Regions from separate parts of the Bradyrhizobium sp. Kon69 genome, predicted to be linked through region 4. Evidence: predicted binding sites of a transcription regulator. Region 4 holds the regulator's gene; each other region holds the start of a gene.
The links. Region 4 encodes PhoB, which activates phosphate uptake and scavenging genes when phosphate is short. Its sites were predicted from a motif close to TGTCATNNANCTGTCAT; they were not measured.
Positions count from the first base shown of each region.

Region 1: the regulator PhoB is predicted to act here: its motif matches at 1,384-1,400, upstream of phnC (phosphonate ABC transporter ATP-binding protein).
Region 2: the regulator PhoB is predicted to act here: its motif matches at 2,199-2,215, upstream of AC0L3U_RS25985 (DUF47 domain-containing protein).
Region 3: the regulator PhoB is predicted to act here: its motif matches at 1,386-1,402, upstream of AC0L3U_RS15645 (DUF2794 domain-containing protein).

Region 1 is NZ_JBVVOS010000017.1:42,821-46,166, forward strand. It holds gene AC0L3U_RS22385 (alpha-D-ribose 1-methylphosphonate 5-triphosphate diphosphatase) at 1-659, opposite strand, end outside; gene AC0L3U_RS22390 (transferase hexapeptide repeat family protein) at 656-1,327, opposite strand; gene phnC (phosphonate ABC transporter ATP-binding protein) at 1,500-2,309, shown strand; gene phnD (phosphonate ABC transporter substrate-binding protein) at 2,373-3,308, shown strand.
Region 2 is NZ_JBVVOS010000021.1:22,863-26,208, reverse strand. It holds gene AC0L3U_RS26000 (peptide chain release factor 3) at 1-9, opposite strand, end outside; gene sugE (quaternary ammonium compound efflux SMR transporter SugE) at 179-493, shown strand; gene AC0L3U_RS25990 (inorganic phosphate transporter) at 486-1,493, opposite strand; gene AC0L3U_RS25985 (DUF47 domain-containing protein) at 1,510-2,154, opposite strand; gene AC0L3U_RS25980 (branched-chain amino acid ABC transporter permease) at 2,313-3,281, opposite strand; gene AC0L3U_RS25975 (branched-chain amino acid ABC transporter permease) at 3,283-3,346, opposite strand, start outside.
Region 3 is NZ_JBVVOS010000010.1:152,480-155,825, reverse strand. It holds gene AC0L3U_RS15650 (DUF1223 domain-containing protein) at 59-850, shown strand; gene AC0L3U_RS15645 (DUF2794 domain-containing protein) at 1,466-1,834, shown strand; gene AC0L3U_RS15640 (GNAT family N-acetyltransferase) at 1,947-2,477, opposite strand; gene AC0L3U_RS15635 (Bax inhibitor-1/YccA family protein) at 2,702-3,346, opposite strand, start outside.
Region 4 is NZ_JBVVOS010000022.1:22,161-25,506, reverse strand. It holds gene AC0L3U_RS26780 (acetylornithine transaminase) at 1-562, opposite strand, end outside; gene AC0L3U_RS26775 (GcrA family cell cycle regulator) at 1,018-1,530, shown strand; gene phoB (phosphate regulon transcriptional regulator PhoB) at 1,740-2,447, opposite strand; gene phoU (phosphate signaling complex protein PhoU) at 2,470-3,186, opposite strand; gene pstB (phosphate ABC transporter ATP-binding protein PstB) at 3,197-3,346, opposite strand, start outside.

The sequences.
Region 1 (3,346 bases), on a different contig from region 4:
GCGCGCGCCGCCGCGGCGAGCCGCGACACCGAAGCCGGCACTTCTCCGGCGCGGGAGAGCACACGCCCGACCAGCCGGTCGAATTCCTCGCTCGACAGGCCGGTGCGCTCCACCATGCGGTTGCGCTTGCGCGGCTTGGCCATGTCTCCAACCGTGCCGTCCATGTGGTCGTTGAAGGCGAACAGGTCGACACGGCCCTCGCTGAGCCACTGGCTGATCTCGGTTTCGGCGTCGAGATTGTAAGTCTCATGGCGCAGGTGAAAGCGCGTGTCGGCGGCAAACTGCGGGCGCTGCCGTTCGATCGCCTCCATCAGACCGCGCGCATTGTCGGCGCTGCGCAGGCCCGGTTCCCACGAACAGGTCGTGGCGTGAAACACCGTGGTGATACCGTTGCTGATGGCCTGGCGGTCGCTGTCGGCGAGCGCCACGTCAATCGGAAAGTCGACCCCGGCGCGCGGCATCATCTGCCGCTCGAAGGCATCGCCATGCAGATCGACGATGCCCGGCAGGACCAGCAGATCGCGCGCATCGATCGCAAGCCGCGTCCGGCCGCGAGACGCGTCGACCTCGACGATGTCTTGTCCGGACAGGGCAAGGGACGTCTCGACGAACTCGGAGCCGATCAGGGTCCGGCCGCCCTCAAGAAGAATGTCTGTCACGCGACCGCGCTTGGTTTGCTGCCAACAGGACTGTTGAGAGAACTTCCTCGTGCTTCATATGTCGAGAGAAAATCTTCAATCCCGAGCTTGCGGAAATCGGGCATTGCTGCACGCAATTTGTCGTGATCCCAGTCCCACCAGGCGAGCCTCGCAAGCCGTCCCGCAACCTCTTCCGAGAACCGCCGGCGTACGATGCGCGCCGGATTGCCGGCGACGATGGTGTAGGCCGGAACGTCCTTGGTGACGATGGCGCCGGCCGCGATCACCGCACCGGTGCCGATGTTGCGACCCGGTAGCACGATCGCGCCATGGCCGATCCAGACGTCGTGGCCGATATGGACGTGATGCTGGCGCCGCCAGTCGAAGAATTCCGTGTCGTCGCTCTCGCCATCGAAATAGGCGCTCGACCGATAGGTGAAGTGCGCCTGCGTGGCGCGGTGCATCGGGTGATTGCCCGGATTGATCCGTGTCATCGCCGCGATCGAGCAGAATTTTCCGATGGTGGTGTAGGTGATCTGGGCGTCGTTCACGACATAGGAGTAATCGCCCATCGTTACTTCGTGCAGCATCGTGCGGGCGCCGACCTCCGTATAGGCCCCAAGCCTGGTGTCGTGCAGCTTCGCCGAGGGATCGATGGTCGGCTGGACCGAAAGAGCTTTGGCGGCCATGTTGCATCCGAACGAGAGGGCTGGCGTTTCTCTTCGAGCGGCTTGATGACAATGTCATGACGATGTGATGACAGGGGATGAGGTGTGTAGGATCGCCGCACCGCAACGTCCGTGTCACACAAGTGTCAAGCGCCGGCGTTAGCGGTGGGTCCCAGCTACTCTGGAGCCCTGCATGCTGGTGGTTGAAGGTCTGACGTGTCGCTTCGGCGTGAAAGCCGCGGTGGACGACGCTTCGTTTCAAGTCTCTCCCGGCGGCTTCGTCGGCGTGATCGGACGGTCCGGCGCCGGCAAGTCGACCCTGCTGCGGACCATCAACCGTCTCGCGATCCCTTCACAGGGTCGCATCCTGTTCGACGGCCTCGACGTCACGGCGCTGCGCGGCAAGGAGCTGCGGCAGTGGCGGGCGCGCTCGGCGATGATCTTCCAGCAGTTCAACCTGGTCGGCCGGCTCGATGTTCTCACCAATGTCCTGATGGGCCGGCTCGCGACGATGCCGGCCTGGCGCTCGCTGTCGCAGACCTGGCCCGAGCAGGACAAGGCGCTGGCGATGTCCGCGCTTGAGCAGTTCGACATCGCCCCGCTCGCAGCCCAGCGCGCCGACCAGCTCTCCGGCGGCCAGCAGCAGCGTGTCGCGATCGCCCGCGCGCTGGTGCAGCAACCCGACATCATCCTCGCCGACGAGCCGATCGCCTCGCTCGATCCCCGCAACACCAAGATCGTGATGGATGCGCTTTTGCGCATCAACAAGCATTTCGGCATCACCGTGCTCTGCAATCTGCATTCGCTCGACCTGGCGCGCAGCTATTGCGACCGCCTGATCGGTATGGCGCAGGGGCGCGTGGTGTTCGACGGCGCGCCGGCCGAGTTGACCGAGCACGTTGCGCGCGAGCTCTACGATCTCGAAGCCGCCGATGTCATGGGCGGCACGCCTGCACCGGTGCGACAAGGCATTCCGGCGCTTGGAACGGCGGCCGCCGCCTGAGCGGCGCCGCATCAGGACTCACCAGTTTTGCGTCAACCGACCTCAACCCATGAAGAGGCTATCATGATCACTCGCAGATTGATTCTTGCCGGCGCCGCCGCGCTCGCGTTCACGGCTTCAGCTTCCGCCGAGGACTGGAAAGCCAAATATCCCGAACTGACCTTCGCGGTCATTCCGGCGGAAAACGCCTCGGGCGTCACCGAGCGCTGGGCGCCGTTCATGAACTATCTCTCCAAGGAATTGGGCGTGAAGGTCACGCTGCGCATCGCCAACGACTACGCGGCCGTGATCGAAGGCCAGCGTGCCGGCAACATTCATATCGCGAGCTATGGTTCTGCCTCGTTCGCCCGCGCCCGCCTGACCGGTGTCAAGACCGACGCCTTCGCCAACGACATCAATTCCGACGGCTCTACCGGCTACTACTCGGTGTTCTTCGTCAAGGCGAACAGCGCCTACAAGAGCATCGATCAGCTCAAGGGCAAGAACCTCGGCTTGGTCGACCCGAACTCGACCTCCGGCAACAACGTGCCGCGGTTCGAGCTCGACAAGATGGGCATCGCGGACGCCGACACCTATTTCAGCAAGGTTGTCTTCACCGGCAGCCATGAGAACGCAATCCTGGCGCTGGCGCAAGGCACGGTCGACGTCGCCGCCAACCAGTGGACCAGCGACGACGATTCGACATTGGCGCAGATGCTGACCAAGGGCATGCTGAAGAATGCCGACGGCTCCGCGATGAAGAAGGACGATTTCCGCATCATCCACAAGTCGGCGCCGATCATCAATGGTCCCTATGCCTACAATTCCGACCTGCCGGAAGAGGCCAAGGCCGCGATCGCGAAGGCGTTCTTCGACGCGCCGGCCAAGGACAAGGCTGCGTTCGATCGCCTCCAGGACGGCCAGAAGAAGGGTTTTCATCCCGCGACCACCAAGGATTGGGATGGCACGATCGAGCTGATCAAGTTCGTCGATGCGCTGCGTAAGAAGAAGGCGTCCTGAGTTTCGGGACGATGCCACTGGAGCCGGGTCGATGGACC
Region 2 (3,346 bases), on a different contig from region 4:
GTCGGACATTGCGGCAGCGTTTGGCAGGGAAAATGAGCCTGATCAAGCCTCATCTGGTGATTGCGGTGCCTGACGGCCAGCCCCATATCCGGCTTGGGATCAGGTTGGGAGGGACGGCCTTCCGTTCCTGTCAGCACACCAGTCGCGGGGACGACCCTGCCTTGAATGGAGGATCGTCATGGCCTGGAGCATCCTGTTCGTCGCCGGTCTGCTGGAGGTCTCCTGGGCGATCGGCCTCAAATATACCGAGGGGTTCACCAAGCTCGTTCCGTCAGTCCTCACGCTTGGGGCCATGGCCGGCAGCATCCTCCTGCTCGGGCTCGCCCTCAAATCGCTGCCGATTGGAACCGCTTATGCAGTCTGGACCGGCATCGGCGCGGTCGGTACCGCGACGCTCGGCATCGTCCTGTTCGGCGAGCCGGCCACCGCATTCCGCCTCGCCAGCATCGGGCTGATCGTCGCCGGGATTGTCGGACTGAAGCTGGTTACCTGAGGAAGATCTTGACCGCCCACCAGCTCAGCGCGGCGACGATGGCCGAGGCCGGCATCGTGATCACCCAGGCATAGACGATCGAGCTGGCGACGTTCCAGCGCACCGCCGAGAGGCGGCGAGCGGCGCCAACACCGACGATGGCGCCGGTGATGGTGTGGGTGGTCGAGACGGGAACGCCGAGGAAGGTCGCCATGAACAGGGTCGCGGCACCGCCGGTCTCGGCGCAAAAGCCCTGCATCGGGGTCAGCTTGGTGATGCGCAGGCCCATGGTGCGAACGATGCGCCAGCCGCCCATCAGCGTCCCCATGGCCATCGCGGCCTGGCACGAGAGCACCACCCAGAAGGGGACGAAGAATTCGCCGCCGAGCTGGCCCTGCGAATAGAGCAGCACCGCGATGATGCCCATGGTCTTCTGCGCGTCGTTGCCGCCATGGCCGAGCGAATAGAGCGAGGCGGAGGCGAATTGCAGGATGCGGAAGGCGCGATCCACGGCAAAGGGCGTGGAGCGTACCGACGCCCAGGAGACGATCGCAACCAGCACCATCGCGAGCAGGAAGCCGACCAGCGGAGACAGCACGATGGCGATCACCGTCTTGGACAATCCGCTCCAGACCGCCGCCGAAAGGCCGGCTTTGGCAACACCGGCACCAAACAAGCCGCCGATCAATGCGTGAGACGAGGACGATGGGATGCCGAGCGCCCATGTCACCAGGTTCCAGACGATGGCGCCGACCAGCGCAGCGAAGATCACCTGGGCATCCACGATCGCGGGATCGATGATACCGGTGCCGATGGTCTGGGCGACGTGCAGCCCGAACACCATGAAGGCGACGAAATTGAAGAACGCGGCCCAGAACACCGCGTATTGCGGCCGCAGCACGCGGGTCGAGACGATGGTCGCAATCGAATTGGCGGCATCGTGCAGGCCGTTCAGGAAGTCGAACAGCAGCGCGACGGCGATCAGTCCGACCAGGACGGGAAGACCCAACGCAACATCCACGGCGTGGCCCCCTGCCCTAAACTTGCTCGATGACGATGCTGTTGATCTCGTTCGCGACGTCGTCGAAGCGGTCGGCGACCTTCTCGAGATGGTCGTAGATCTCTGCGCCGACGATGAAATCCATCGCGTTGCCGTTGCGATGCTTGAGGAACAGTTCCTTCAGCCCGATATCATGGAGATCGTCGACGCGGCCTTCCAGCTTGCCCAGCTCTTCCGTGATCGCGGTCAGCATGGCCACGTTCTGGCCGATCTTCTGCATCAGCGGCAGCGCACGGCCGACCAGATTGGCGCATTCGATCAGAAGCCCGCCGATCTCCCGCATCGGCGGCTCGAAGCTGCGGACCTCAAACAGCATCACGGCCTTGGCGGTCTGCTGCATCTGGTCGATGGCGTCGTCCATCGAGGTGATCAGGTTCTTGATGTCGCCGCGGTCGAACGGGGTGATGAAGGTACGGCGCACCGCCGTCAGCACCTCACGGGTGATGTTGTCGGCATCGTTCTCGAATTGGTTGACGCGCTGGCAATAGACCGGCGTCTCCTCGCCCCCGTTGAGCATGCTCTGGAGCGCGATCGAGCCCTGGATCACGGTCTGGGCGTGGCGGTCGAACAGGTCGAAGAACCGTTCTTCCTTGGGCAGGAAAGCGCGAAACAATCGCATCATGGGAGAGAGACTACCGGTTGGATGATGGCCCGGCCCAAGCGGGCCGTCATGAAACTGTCATAGACCATTTTCGATCCACGCGCGTGCCACCTCACGCCCGTGGAGCCGGATCATCCACCGCTTTCGCGCGTCAACACATCTTCCATTAGATCAATGACTTACAGCGACCGTCGGAAGTAATGCGCGATTTCGCCGATGACGCCACGGCGGAAGGTGAGCACGCAGATCACGAAGATCGAGCCCTGGATCACGGTCACCCACTGGCCGAACCCCGCCAGATATTGCTGCATGGCGATGATCACGAAGGCACCGACCACGGGACCGAACACGGTTCCGAGTCCGCCGACCAGCGTCATCAGCACGACTTCGCCCGACATCGACCAGTGCACGTCGGTGAGCGAGGCATTCTGCGCCACGAAGACTTTCAGCGCACCGGCAAAGCCGGCCAGCGTGCCCGACAGGACGAAAGCCAGGAACTTGTACTGATCAGTGCGGTAACCCAGCGAGATCGCGCGCGGCTCGTTCTCGCGGATCGCCTTGAGGACCTCGCCGAACGGCGAATTGATGATGCGGAAGATCAGCAGGAAGCCGGCAAGGAAACCGACCAGCACGACGTAGTAGAGCACGGTCGGCTTGGTCAGATCGAAGACGCCGAACATGCGTCCCTGCGGAATGCCCTGGATGCCATCTTCACCATGGGTGAACGGGGCCTGGAGGTAGATGAAGTACAGAAGCTGCGACAGCGCCAGCGTGATCATCGAGAAATAGATGCCCTGGCGGCGGATCGAGATATAGCCCGTGATGAGCGAGAGCACGAAGGCACCGGCGACACCGACGAGGATGCCGAGCTCCGGCGGCAGCGCCCAGACCTTCAGCGCATGCGCGCTGCAATAGCCGGCCGTGCCCAAGAACATCGCATGACCGAAGGACAGCAAACCGCCATAGCCGATCAGCAGGTTGAAGGCGCAGGCGAGCAGCGCGAAGCACAGCGCCTGCATCACGAAGAACGGGTAGACTCCCGTGAATGGCACCGAAGCCAGCAGCAGCGCCATCACCACGAACACGATCATCTCGTCGCGGATCGCGCGCGGGGTTACCGGCAGCGTGTCGTCCGTCAAGGCTGTCATATCAGGCCGCCCTTCCCGTCAATCCCGTTGGCTTCACCAAGAGCACCAGCACCATCAGCACGAAC
Region 3 (3,346 bases), on a different contig from region 4:
CGGTGACCATCCGGCGGTAAGATTTCCCTCTCACGAGCAATGGTGTGCGGCGTTCGACATGACAACAATGACGGCTTCTCATCTGGTTTCACGCAACGTGATCTCGAGGTGGTCCGGCGCCCTCTGGTCGGGTGCACTTGGTCTCTGTGCGATCGTCGCCGTCATTCGTCCTGCCGAGGCTGACCCCCGCGCCGTTGTCGAATTGTTTACCTCGCAGGGCTGCTCCTCCTGCCCACCGGCCGACAAGATCATCGGCGACCTCGCCCGCGATCCCTCGATCATCGCGCTGAGCATGCCGATCGACTATTGGGACTATCTCGGCTGGAAGGACACGTTGGCCGATTCGCGCTTCTCTGCACGGCAGCGTGCCTATTCGCGCATGCGCGGCGACCGCGAAGTCTACACGCCGCAGGTCGTGGTCAACGGCTCCACGCATGTCGTGGGCAGCGACCGCACCGGCATCGAAAGCGCCATCGGCAAAACCGACACGGGCACTGGTGTGATGAGCGTGCCGGTGACGATGTCGCTCGCGGGCAAGCAGATCAACGTCTCGGTGGCCGCGAGCAAGGAGCCGACGGCGTCCCACGGCGAGGTCTGGATCTGCTCGATTGCGAAGTCGGTGCCGATCGCGATCAGCCGCGGTGAAAATCGCGGACAGCAGGTGATCTATCACAACGTGGTGCGCAACCTGCTGAAGGTCGGCGACTGGACCGGCCGTCCGGAAAGCTGGACGGTGCCGATCGAGAACCTCACGCGTGACGGCGTCGACGGTGCCGTGGTCTATGTTCAGGACGGCAGCCGCGAGAAACCAGGCCCGATGCTGGGCGCGGCGTACACGTCGCTGCACTGATTTGCTTCACTCTTCCTAGGCGTCGTACTCGCTCTCAACGCTCATGGTGAGGAGCGCGCTCTTGCGCGCGCCGCGGACGATGCTGCGCATCGCCGCGAGAACCATGCAGGCCCGCTGATGCAATTCAGCCTCGATCCTTCGAGACGCCGCTTCGCGGCTCCTCAGGATGAGGGGAGAGAGTTTGCGCTGAGATGGTGAGATCCGTCGCGGCAGAAACATCCCGACCCAAACCAAACCGACACAAACAAAAAAGGACCAACTCGCGTTGGCCCTCCTTGTCGTGCGAACAGACCCGATCCTGACGGCCCCGGGGGGCTGGGGGCTGAGGAATCCGGAACCGAAAGGACCGGGTCAACGCACACAGGTCTTTTCGCAATGCAGGGCGGCAGTCGCTTGGCGGAAAAGCGGCGACACTATGATTCCTGCTAACGATCCCGTGACGGTTTGCCGCGACAGAGTTCCACCGCTGCGTGTGGGCGGTTTGCTCCGGTCCAGCGTCCTTACAGGGCCCCTTGCGGCGGGGAACAGTTGGCGCGATCATGCAACTGTCATGATCCGCGGTTCCGGGGACGGTCTTCGCGGACGCGGTCATGCTGATGCGACAGGAGGCGGCCTATGAGTCTGTCGGAGGATGCCGACCCGAGCGAACAGCGCGCGGCGGCGCGCCCCGCCGCTTCGAATGCGCAACTGAGCCGCGTGACGTTCAACCGGCTCGAGCTGCACCGTATTCTCAATCTCTACGGCCGGATGGTCGCCGACGGCGAGTGGCGCGACTACGCCATCGACTTCCTCAGGGATCGCGCCGTGTTCTCGGTCTTTCGCCGCGCTTCGGAAGTGCCGATCTATCGCATCGAGAAGGATCCGCGCCTCGCGCGCAAGCAAGGCATGTACAGCGTGATCTCGGCGACGGGCTTGATCCTTCGCCGTGGCCACGAGCTCGAGCGCGTGCTCCTGGTGATCGATCGCAAGCTGGCGGTGGTGTAGCGGCGCGCTCGGTGCTGTAGGGTGGGCAAAGGCGCATCGCGCCGTGCCCACCATCTTTCGTCAAACGCGTTGGCTATGGTGGGCACGCTTCGCTTTGCCCACCCTACGAGACCTATTTTGCCGGCACGCTCTTCGCGCCCTCACCAAGATCCCGCTGCATCATCACCGTGTCCAGCCAGCGGCCGAATTTCAGCCCGACGCTGGGATGCGTGCCGATCATCTTGAAGCCGCCCCTGGTGTGCACGCCGATCGAGCCGGCATTGGCGGAATCGCCGATCACGGCGATCATCTGGCGGAAGCCGCGCGCCTCGCATTCGACGATCAGCCGCTCCAGCAGGAGCGCCCCGATGCCGCGGCGGTGGAAAGAGGGATCGAGATAGATCGAGTTCTCGACCGTGAAGCGGTAGGCCGGCCGTGGCCGGTAGGCGCCGGCATAGGCGTAGCCGGCGACGCGCCCGTCGAGGATGGCGACGAAATAGGGATAGCCGCCGTCGATCAGCGTGCGGTAGCGGCGCGTCATCTCGGCGAGGTCGGGCGGCTCCAGCTCGAACGTCGCGGTGCCCTCGCGGACAGCCTGCTGGTAGATGGCGGTGATGGCGGGAAGGTCGGCCTCAGTGGTGGGCCTGATTTCGGGTGCGGACATGGGGCAAGATTAGAGCCTTCCCGGGACGACTGGAAGAGGCGAACGGCCTCCGCACGTCGTCATTGCGAGCGAAGCGAAGCAATCCAGAAATGCGTCCGTGGAGGGACTCTGGATTGCTTCGGCGCAAGAGCTCCTCGCAATGACCGTGGTTGAGGGAACATCACGCCCAAACAAAAACCCCGGCCTTTCGGCCGGGGCTGGTGTCGTTCGCTCTGGTCTGGCGCTTAGTCGCGCTGGCCGAGGAGCTGCAGGAGCAGCGTGAACAGGTTGATGAAGTTCAGGTACAGCGACAGCGCGCCGGTGATGGCCGCACGCTCTGCGATGTCACCGCCGGCCGAGGCGTAGCCGTAGATGTAATCGTTCTTCAGCCGCTGGGTATCCCAGGCGGTGAGGCCCGCGAACACCAGCACGCCGACCACCGACACCACGAACTGCAGCACCGAGCTCGCCAGGAACAGGTTCACCAGGCTCGCGATGACGATGCCGATCAGGCCCATGAACAGGAACGAACCCATTCCGCTCATGTCACGCTTGGTCGTGTAGCCGTAGAGGCTGAGCGCGCCGAAGGTCGCCGCGGTGATGAAGAACACCCGCACGATCGAGGTGTGCGTGAACACCAGGAAGATCGAGGACAGCGAGACGCCCATCAGCGCCGCGAACACCCAGAACAGGATCTGGGCGGTCGAGGGAGCGAGACGGTTGATGCCCGCCGAGATCACGAACACCATGGCGAGCGGCGCGAGCATGAACAGCCACTTCAGCGGGCTGACGAACATCGCGTAGCCGAACGGCGTCAGGAACAGCTTGCCGACGCGGACGGCTTCCGGGGTCGGAACGTCCGTCACGGCGGCCATGTAGACGCCGAGCGC
Region 4 (3,346 bases):
GGATCGGCTCGATCAGGATGCCGGCGGTCTGCGGACCGATCGCCTTTTTCACCGCGTCGAGATCGCCATGCGCAACCTGATCGAAGCCCTCCATCGGGGGTCCGAAACCTTCGAGATATTTTGCCGAACCGGTCGCGGCCAGCGTCGCCAGGGTGCGGCCATGGAAGGCGCCTTCGAAGGTGATCATGCGATAACGGTCTGGATGGCCCTTCGCGGCGTGATAACGGCGCACGACCTTGATCACGCATTCCAGCGCTTCGGCGCCGGAATTGCAGAAGAACACGAAGTCCGCGAAACTTTCATTGCACAGGCGCGCGGCGAGCTTTTCGCCGTCCGGGCTCTGGAACAGGTTCGACATGTGCCAGAGCTTCGTGGCCTGCTCCTGCAACGCCGCGACCAGCGCCGGATGGGCATGGCCGAGCGCATTCACCGCCACCCCGGAGGTGAAATCCAGATAGCGCTCGCCATTGGTCGCGATCAGCCAGCAGCCTTCGCCACGCTCGAAACCGAGGTCGGACCTGGCGAAAACGGGGAGCAAATGCGGCGCTGCGCTGTTAGTCATGACGGTCACTTGAATGTTGCGGACGGTGTGAGCGTGCATTGCGCAACGCACCATCGACCGGCCCGGAAAACGAAACGTGCCGCCTCTTGAGGGCGGCACGCACGACCATCTTAGGCCTGGTGAAACGGGTGTCAATGCCGCCCGGAAAGCCTCGCGAAACGCTGAATCCGTAGTCTTGCGGTGCCGATTTTGCGGGATTTAGCCACGGAACATGTGGAAGCGAGTCGGCGGACTCTTGCGCGGGAGTCACGCCATATTGTAGCGTTTGGATTGTCAGATACGACATCTCGTGCAGTGGTTCTGATCTTTAAGTCCTTATGTACCGGCGTAAACGTTCGGGCGTTCAAGACGCGCCCGGCGAGCCTTAAGGGATTCTGACGGCACGGGTTTTTGAAGGCTTAGGCATTCGCTGCGAGGCCCCAGGATGGCTGGCGCGCAGCGAGGGAAAGGGTGCAATGACGGTTTTGACCTGGTCCGATGATCGCGTCGAGCAGCTGAAAAAGCTCTGGGAGGCCGGACTTTCGGCCAGCCAGATCGCGGCGGAGCTCGGCAATGTGACCCGCAATGCCGTGATCGGCAAAGTGCACAGGCTCGGCCTTTCGGGCCGCGCCAAGAGCCCTTCGTCGGCAGCGCCGCGGCCGCGCAAGGCGCGCCCCGCGCAGCACATGATGCGGGTGACCCGCCCGATCTCGCGCGGCAACACTGCGCTGGCGCAGGCCTTCGAGGTCGAGGCTGAGCCGGATCCGGTCACCTACGACAACGTGGTGCCGATGAGCCAGCGGCTGTCGCTGCTGGAATTGAACGAGGCGACCTGCCACTGGCCGGTCGGCGATCCCTCGAGCCCGGACTTCTTCTTCTGCGGTGGACGGGCGTTGTCCGGCCTGCCCTATTGCGCCCAGCACTCGCGCGTTGCGTACCAGCCGGCGTCGGATCGGCGCCGCGCACCGGTGAAGCCGGGTCCGCGGTAAGCTAGCGCACGATCAGTCATCACGCGCGGCGCCTCAATAAATGCAGTGCCGTCCCGGCGAAGGCCGGGACCCATACTCCGAGCACTTAGTTGTTGTGCGAAAGGGTAACTCCGAGTCTTCGCCAAACCGCGCCCTGTGGTTATGGGTCCCGGCCTTCGCCGGGACGACATCGGACATGTCACGGCAGGTAGTAACCTAACCGCAGAAACCTACACCTGCTCCGCCTTGGCAAACCGATCATCCAGCGCGTAGCCGGCGCCGCGGACGGTGCGGATCGGATCCTGCTCGCGGCCGAGATTGAGCAGCTTGCGCAGGCGGCCGATATGCACGTCGACGGTACGCTCGTCGATATAGATGTCGCGGCCCCAGACGCTGTCGAGCAGTTGCTCGCGCGAGAACACCCGCCCCGGATGCTCCAGGAAGAACTCCAGCAGGCGATATTCGGTCGGACCGAGATCGATCGGCCGGCCCGAGCGCGCCACGCGGCGCTTGTCGCGGTCGAGCTCGATGTCACCGAAAGCAAGCACGGTGGCGAGCCGCTCCGGGCTTGCGCGCCGCAGCAGGCCTTTCACGCGCGCCAGCAGCTCCGGCACCGAGAACGGCTTGACGATGTAGTCGTCGGCGCCGGTCGCAAGACCCCGCACCCGCTCGCTCTCCTCGCCGCGCGCGGTGAGCATGATGATCGGGAGCTGCTTGGTCTCGGGACGGGTGCGGAGCCGCCGGCACAATTCGATGCCTGACAGGCCCGGCAGCATCCAGTCGAGCACGATCAGGTCGGGGATGTGCTCCTTGAGACGGGTGTCGGCGTCGTCGCCGCGCATCACCGTCTCGACGTCATAGCCGTCGCCTTCGAGGTTGTAGCGGAGAAGCTCGGTCAGGGCTTCCTCGTCCTCAACCACCATAATGCGTGCGCCCATCGGGTCGTCGCTCCTTAAGTCTTCAGGTGTTCGGTACCGTGTTGGCGAAGGTCGTCATGTCGCCCTTCGGCCGCTTGTCGGTGATCGCCTGGCCCTCGATCATGTAGAACACGGTCTCGGCGATGTTGGTGGCGTGGTCGCCGATCCGCTCGATGTTCTTGGCGCAGAACATCAAATGAATACAGAACGAGATGTTGCGCGGATCCTCCATCATGTAGGTGAGGAGCTCGCGGAACAGCGAGGTGCAGATGGCGTCGACCTCCTCGTCGCCCTTCCACACCGCCATCGCCGCCGGCAAATCATGCGCGGCATAAGCGTCCAGCACCGACTTGACCTGCTGCTGCACGAGGTCGGTCATGTGCTCGAGGCCGCGGAACAGCTTGAGCGGATGGAAGTCCGTCTCCAGCGCCGCGACGCGCTTGCCCATGTTCTTGGCGAGGTCGCCGATGCGCTCGAGATCGGTCGCGACGCGCATGGCGCCGACGATCTCGCGCAGATCGACCGCCATCGGCTGGCGACGTGCGATGGTGAGCACCGCGCGCTCCTCGATGCGCTTCTGCAGCGCGTCGAGCTCGGTGTCGATGGCGACGACGCGCTGGCCGAGCGGGACGTCGCGGCGGATCAGTGCGTCGACGGACTCGACGATCATGCGCTCGGCGATGCCGCCCATCTCGGCGACCAGGCGCGTGAGTTCCTGGAGGTCGGTGTCGAAGGCCTTTGCGGTATGTTCAGAACCCATGTCGCGTCTCCTAGCCGAACCGGCCGGTGATGTAATCCTGCGTGCGCCGGTCGGTCGGCGACGTGAAGATCTTGCTGGTGTCGTCGAACTCGATCAGCTCGCCGAGATACATGAAGGCGGTCTTGTCGGAGACGCGCGCCGCCTGCTGCATGTTGTGGGT